2 regions of the Brevibacillus sp. FSL K6-2834 genome follow, and region 1 is predicted to be linked to the other one. Evidence: a T-box and tRNA genes for the amino acid it is inferred to sense, from the RefSeq annotation. Region 1 holds a T-box; the other holds one or more tRNA genes.
What was found. A T-box is a leader RNA that pairs with one kind of tRNA and senses whether it is charged. The one in region 1 lies ahead of leuS (leucine--tRNA ligase), so its partner is inferred to be a tRNA-Leu.

Region 1 (3,411 bases):
GCGGCTAAACAGCCAATCGCGCAGGCGGAAGGTTACTTTTCGTTTTCCTTTGTTGTTCTCCTCCAGCCATTCAATCATTTTACTGATTGCCTGTTCCTTGTTCAATCCATCCAGGAAGCCGGAGTTGATGTGCTCCCCATCGCCCGTATACGCTTGCTTGGATACATCTCCGCCGCGGATTACTTCCTTGATCGGCAGATTGTATGCTTGCGCAAATTCATAGTCGCGCTCATCGTGAGCGGGAACAGCCATTACAGAACCGGTACCGTAACTGATCAGGACGTAGTCGGCAATCCAGATCGGCAGTTTTTCTCCATTTACCGGATTGATTGCGTACGCACCTGTAAACACGCCCGTTTTTTCCTTGGCCAGGTCTGTACGCTCCAAATCGCTTTTCCGTTTGGCTTGCTCCAGGTAGTCTTCAACTGCCTGCTTTTGTTCCGGTGTTGTAATTTTCTCCACCAGCTTGTGCTCCGGAGCAAGCACTGCGAAGGTAGCGCCGTACAAAGTGTCCGGGCGGGTCGTGAAGACAGTGAAGGTCTCGTCGTGGCCGTCAACGGAAAAGACAACCTCAGCGCCTTCAGAGCGGCCAATCCAGTTGCGCTGCATTTCTTTGATGCTTTCCGGCCAATCAAGCTCCTCCAAATCTTCCAGCAGACGATCAGCATACTTGGTGATTTTCAGTACCCACTGTTTCATCGGACGGCGTTCTACCGGATGTCCTCCGCGCTCACTTTTCCCGTCAATTACCTCTTCGTTGGCCAGAACTGTTCCCAATGCTGGGCACCAGTTCACGGCAACTTCGTCGATATACGCCAGGCCATGCTCATACAGCTTGGTAAAAATCCACTGTGTCCATTTGTAATAAGCAGGATCGGTTGTATTGATTTCACGGTCCCAATCGTAAGAAAAACCAAGAGATTTAATTTGACGGCGGAACGTATTGATGTTGCGCTCCGTAAACTCTGCCGGGTCGTTGCCCGTGTCCAGCGCATATTGCTCAGCAGGCAGCCCGAACGCATCCCATCCCATCGGGTGCAGGACATTGTAGCCTTGCATCCGTTTCATCCGGGACAAAATATCCGTCGCGGTATAGCCTTCCGGGTGTCCTACGTGAAGGCCTGCTCCGGATGGATACGGGAACATGTCGAGAGCATAAAACTTCTTCTTGCTCGGATCATCCAGCGTTTTAAAGGTTTTATTCTCTTCCCAATACGTCTGCCATTTCTTTTCGATTTCCTGATGATTGTAAGCCATGATTTGCACTCCTATCGTAGATTCATGAAAACAAACAAATGCTTCGCCCATTAAGAAGAAGAGGGCCACTTCAATAAAAAATAAAAACCTCCCGCCCCCAATCGCGAAACGAAAAGGGACGAGAGGATTATATACGCTCCCGCGGTACCACCCACATTGGTGAACAGACGGCACACCGATCATCGCTTTGCTTCACAGAAAGCAGAAGTCCTGATGCTTGCAATCATAAGCTCACCCGCTTGAAAAATCCGTATCGTGGATAGACGCTCCCCCTTACGCAACCGCTCCTACTGGACGGTCTTCAGGCAGAGTGCTTCGAGGCGAGTTCGGAAAGGGACGGGTTGACTTTCACCTGCCGTCAACTCTCTTTTGCCGTTTCACTTTCGTACTACTCCTCATCAACGCATTCCTTGTTTGTGGTTGTACTTTCGATTATAGACAATCAATGCCAATGCTGTCAATCTCGCGGACGGCAAGCCGAGAAAAACAAACGCTCACTCGTCTCTTGCGGTGGCTGGCCGCTAAAATCGGCCGTTATTTCCACATCGACAAAGCCGGTCTCCATCAGCCAGCGAGCAAGCTCATATGGCTGATACGCCCTCTGCTCATGCACTTCCTCGATACGTTCGTACAAGCCGTTTTCCTGCCGCAGAAAAAAGGTCAGTTCATGCGCTACCTCGAGCCGCAGCGGATCGCAGAAACATTGCCAAATGTACGAAACTTCCTCTTCGGCCAGAGTAAAGGTCTGGTCTCCAAAACCGTGCAGGATTTTGTATGGACTGTGCACGTCGAACAAAAAGGTCCCGCCTGGATGCAGATGCTCGAAGACGAGAGAAAATGTCCGTTTCACGTCCTCTTCTTCCGTCAAGTAGCTGAGCGAGTCGCAAAAGGACAAGACACTGTCTGTCTTGGGCAATGCCAGTTCGCGCATGTCCTGTTCGACCCATTTGACTTGGGCCTGCTCCCGCCTCATCTTGTCGTACGCTACTGCAAGCATGTCAGCAGACAGATCAACTCCTGTCACCTGATACCCTCTTTTTGCCAGGGGAATGGCGATGCTTCCGGTCCCGCAGCCGAGGTCAATGACTTGACGCGGCTTCCCTTTCCTGGTCCAGACACCCTCTGCCCAATCGAGCCACTGATCGTAAGGGGAGTCGGTCATCAGCCTGTCGTAGACAGCCGCCATTTGCCCGTACGCCATTTACCTCAGCCTTCCTCTCCAAATTGGACGATAGGGGCTTCGGCCCACAGCCGCTCGAGATTGTAAAACTCGCGGTCTTCGCGATGGAATACGTGGATGACGACATCCTCCAGGTCGACAAGCACCCAGCGTCCTTCGTCTGCTCCCTCAATGCCGCGTACCTTGTAACCGTTCTTGTGAGCCTGATCACGGATCTCGGAAACGATTGCTTGTACTTGCCGTTCATTGTTCCCGTGGCAAATCATGAAATAATCCGCAATGACGGACAGCTTGCTGATGTCCATGATGATCAGATTTTCCGCCTTCTTGTCCTCTGCCGCCTTTGCCACCAGTCTTGCCAGGGCTTCTACTGTTTTAACCATGAAACTCCTCCTTATGTATCCAGTCCGGATACGAGATCGTTATATGCCAACAGTGTCAATGGATACACCGTTTTTTTCTGCTGGATCAAATGTTGAATCGTACTGCCGAGAGCTTGCGCCAAAGCTTTATCCAGATCTTGCGACGCCAAGCTGCGAATCGTTTCAACACCGGGAAAGATTCGGTTTGGTTCTATATAGTCTGCCACACAAACGATTTTTTCTAACAGCGTCATCCCGACCCGGCCCGTTGTATGGTAGCGAACGGCCTGGATGATGTCCGGGTCGGAGACATTCATCTCCGTCTGGATGACGATTGCTCCGGCAAATGAATGCCACAGCTCCTTGTCCCCGTTCAAAAGGTCGGCGGGGAGATCGTGACGAATGAGAACGTCACGCATCCTTTCAACCGGCCAGCATTTGCAGTAGTCGTGCAAAAAACCCGCCAGTTCGGCTTTATCGGGGTCTGCCCCATACTGAAGCGCCAGCTGTCTGGCAGTTCCGGCCACGCCCAGCGTATGCTGATACCGCTTCTCGTGCATTTGGGCGCGGACTTGGCTGAGAAGCGCTTCCCGATCATTTAACCAACTCATA
Region 2 (3,411 bases), 570 kb from region 1:
AATCCATAAAGGAGTGTTAATGGTGGGAAAACAACTGCTTGATGTAGCGATTATTGGCGGAGGTCCGGCTGGGTTGAATGCTGCCCTCATGCTTGGGAGAGCGAGAAAAAATGTGGCGGTGATCGATGAAGGCCATCCCCGCAATGCGGTGACTCGCGAGACCCACGGGTTTCTTACCCGTGACGGAATAAGTCCAGGTGAATTTCGGCGAATTGCGAAGGAGGAGATAAGCGCCTATCCGTCCGTGTCTTTCGTGGCGGATACGGCCGTTTCGATCACGGGATCAGATGGACATTTTCAAATTATGACAGAGCAAGGTAAGACCTTTGAAAGCAGAAAGGTGCTGTTTGCCATAGGAATGAAGGATCGGCCGCTGGACATTCCTGGACTAGCGGAAGTTTACGGAAAAAGCGCCTTCGTTTGCCCGTATTGCGATGGCTGGGAATTAAGCGACCAGCCGCTAGTCATCATTAACAAGGGGGCAGAGCTTATGCACTTCGCTCCATTGATTTCCGGATGGACGAATCGTTTTGCCATCTGCACGAACGGCCCCGATGAGCTGACGGATGCACAGCGCGAAGAGCTAAAGCGACATCAAGTCCCCCTATTTGACTCGCCGATTCAATCCATTGACTCCAGCGAAGGAATCGTCCGTCAAGTGGTTCTCGAAGACGGGACAACCATTCCGTGCAGGGGGATCTTTTTTAAACCGGTGCTGGTCGCGGGATCGGAGCTGCCGCGAACGATCGGATGCCGCATCACGGAAGCGGGATCGGTCGTTGTCGACGAGTTCGGGAAAACGAATGTCCCGGGCGTCTATAGCGCCGGAGATGCGGCATCGCGGCTCTATCAGGCGATTGCTGCAGCTTCTATGGGCGCATTTGTCGCTGCGGCCATCAATAATGAACTGAATATGGAGGCTTGGAGGAGAAACGGCTGAAGTTTCTTGCGGCAGATTACGGCAGATTTCGTCAGGTATTCAGGTACGAGGGGAGTTTCCAAAGAAAAAGTTGACGGTAGATATTTTACCTGCGTTAATTGGTCCTTATTTTGCCGGGCTTTTAGCCGAGTTTCTGTCTTGGCGATTCGTTTTTTGGCTGGTGCTTTCTTTCATTGGCTTGTCTGAAGTGCTGACGATTCCCGCATTTCGCAAATTTTCGGTGAGACAAGAAAGCGGCCTCCAACAACGGCCGCAAAGAAGGATATGTGGTGCTCCTGGCCGATGGAACGTGTTTGCTGTTGACTGGACGCGGTTTTATAACCGATTGGAGAGGGATGGCGCTTGCAGCAAGTGGGAGTGCTGATCATGATACAGCCCTTGCGAAAGCTGCTCCCCGAGGGTACTTTCCGTGCAAGGAGAGGCATGCCCGCGACCATTGGCTCAAGTGGGTTGTTTGTCGCTTGCTATCATGCCACTGAAAGTAACGTTGCATTGGGTTTGTTGACAGGAATATTGCTGGCATTGTCTTTGCAATTGCTTTTTGTTCTCTTGTGCTTTGCGATTTCCTTTCACATCAAACAAAGGTGAAGACTAACGAGCCGGAGTCCTCCATATGATCTGGATGGAACAGTCCCCCTGCAAAGCGGCAACGGGGTGCCTTTCCCATTTTCCCAAAGTCCGCTTTACATCTCCATCGTCTGCGAATATAATAATTCTTGTCGCTTGCGGTCGTGGCGGAATTGGCAGACGCGCTAGATTCAGGTTCTAGTGGTGGCAACACCGTGGAGGTTCAAGTCCTCTCGACCGCACCATATGTAAACATAGGGCCCTTCAGATTCTTCTGAAGGGTTTTTTTTGTCTGAATATATTGCTGAGAGGGAAAGGGAAATATACGATAAAATAACAATTGTAGATATCGTAACCGGAGGCTTAAAATAAACCATTTGTCATTGATTATCGATCAGCTGTAGATCTATTGCACAAGACTCAGCTTGGTGGACCCATCCACTGGAAACTACAAATGAATAGAGGGCTACTATGGACGAGATAAAAATAATCCTAAGAGAGCAGTATGGTATCGATTGCAAAAATGTTTCGCCGCAGCAGGGGGGGATGGTCAGCGCTGGCCTACAAAGTGCTTGATGACCGGTGTGCTTATTTCCTGAAGGTTTATGAAAAAAACAGAGCATCTACCTCCAAGTGGACAGCTCTCATTGATACGTACATGCCTGTCACCGTTTGGCTCCAGCAAAATAGCGGCTTGAAGGGGAAAATTCCTGTGCCGCTATTCACAACAAATGGCGATTATAAATACGAAAGTAAAGATGCCATCTATCTTCTTTTTCAATATATTGACGGAGAAACGATTGGCAATCGTGAGTTAAGCAGGGAGCAGGTTTGTCAGCTCGCGGAAATCGTTGCGGAGCTCCATTGGTATGGGGGAGAAATCCCTGTTCAAACAGAAGGACTCCGGGAAGTTTTTGAGGTTCCGTTTTTGCAGGAGCTGAGGAACGCATTGGATCACGATTGGAACAAGCTGTCAACGGATGTTGTGAAAATGATCGAACCAAAGATGGAACGTATCAAGAGCCTGTCCGATAGCATTCGCAGGCTGTCTGCAAGGTTGAAAAACAGTCATCCCAAACTGGCTCTATGCCATACCGATATCCACAATTGGAATTTGATGCTGGCCGAAGAGAAGCTGATTCTGATTGACTGGGAAGGGCTTACAGTGGCTCCCGTAGAAGCCGATCTGATGTTCCTGGTTGATCATCCGCATTTCGACACATTTTTAAGCATCTATCGGAAACGCCATAAAGACTATTCCTTTAACCCCGATGCCCTCCAGTTTTATCAGGAGAAACGGAAATTGGAAGACATGTGGGAATTTGTTCAGCAGCTTTTATTCGATGAGCAGGATGCCGGGGAGAGAGCCGCAACGATCAGCTTGTTGGCGAAAGAGTTAAAAACGCTCGTTTAGATCATATAAGTGCTGCGATAGCCGTTTCGGTGGTAGAAGGAGCAGGAAGGAACTGTGAGGGACTTTGGCAATTTGAGTGCTTTTGTGTTGAGACTGGCCGTTTCCATGGGCTTAAAGCATGCCTATAAACCTGTTTTAAGACTGAAGCACACGATATAGCGCACTGGAATAACGGAAACAGAGCGGCTGCAGCAGGGTGAAAGCAGCCGCTCTGTTCTTTTTTAGCGTGAAAGGACATGCACGGGGCAAAAAAATCAAGAGTCTGCCATGACCGGAAGCTCGATCTCGGCTCGCAGCCCTTTCCCCGTATCGCTCGTCAGGATCAGCCTTCCCTGATGGGCTTTGGCAATCCGCGCGACCATCGGGAGGCCGAGTCCGTGGCCGTTCTGTACAGGGCTCTTTCTCTTGGTCGAGTACGGCAGCTCCAGCAAATCGGCAAGCTCGCTTTGCGGTATTCCTTTTCCGTTATCCGTGACGGTGAAGCGGCACG

Region 2: it has a tRNA-Leu gene. The T-box ahead of leuS (leucine--tRNA ligase) is inferred to sense a tRNA for this amino acid. The anticodon was not compared.

What each region holds. Positions count from the first base shown of each region.
Region 1 is NZ_CP151945.1:2,069,087-2,072,497, reverse strand. Features, by position in the region: gene leuS (leucine--tRNA ligase) at 1-1,257, opposite strand, end outside; T-box leader at 1,369-1,668, opposite strand; gene NST96_RS10205 (class I SAM-dependent methyltransferase) at 1,715-2,458, opposite strand; gene rsfS (ribosome silencing factor) at 2,464-2,820, opposite strand; gene yqeK (bis(5'-nucleosyl)-tetraphosphatase (symmetrical) YqeK) at 2,832-3,410, opposite strand; gene NST96_RS10190 (nicotinate-nucleotide adenylyltransferase) at 3,394-3,411, opposite strand, start outside.
Region 2 is NZ_CP151945.1:2,641,997-2,645,407, forward strand. Features, by position in the region: gene NST96_RS13095 (NAD(P)/FAD-dependent oxidoreductase) at 23-940, shown strand; tRNA gene NST96_RS13100 (tRNA-Leu) at 1,666-1,752, shown strand; gene NST96_RS13105 (aminoglycoside phosphotransferase family protein) at 2,013-2,921, shown strand; gene NST96_RS13110 (HAMP domain-containing sensor histidine kinase) at 3,176-3,411, opposite strand, start outside.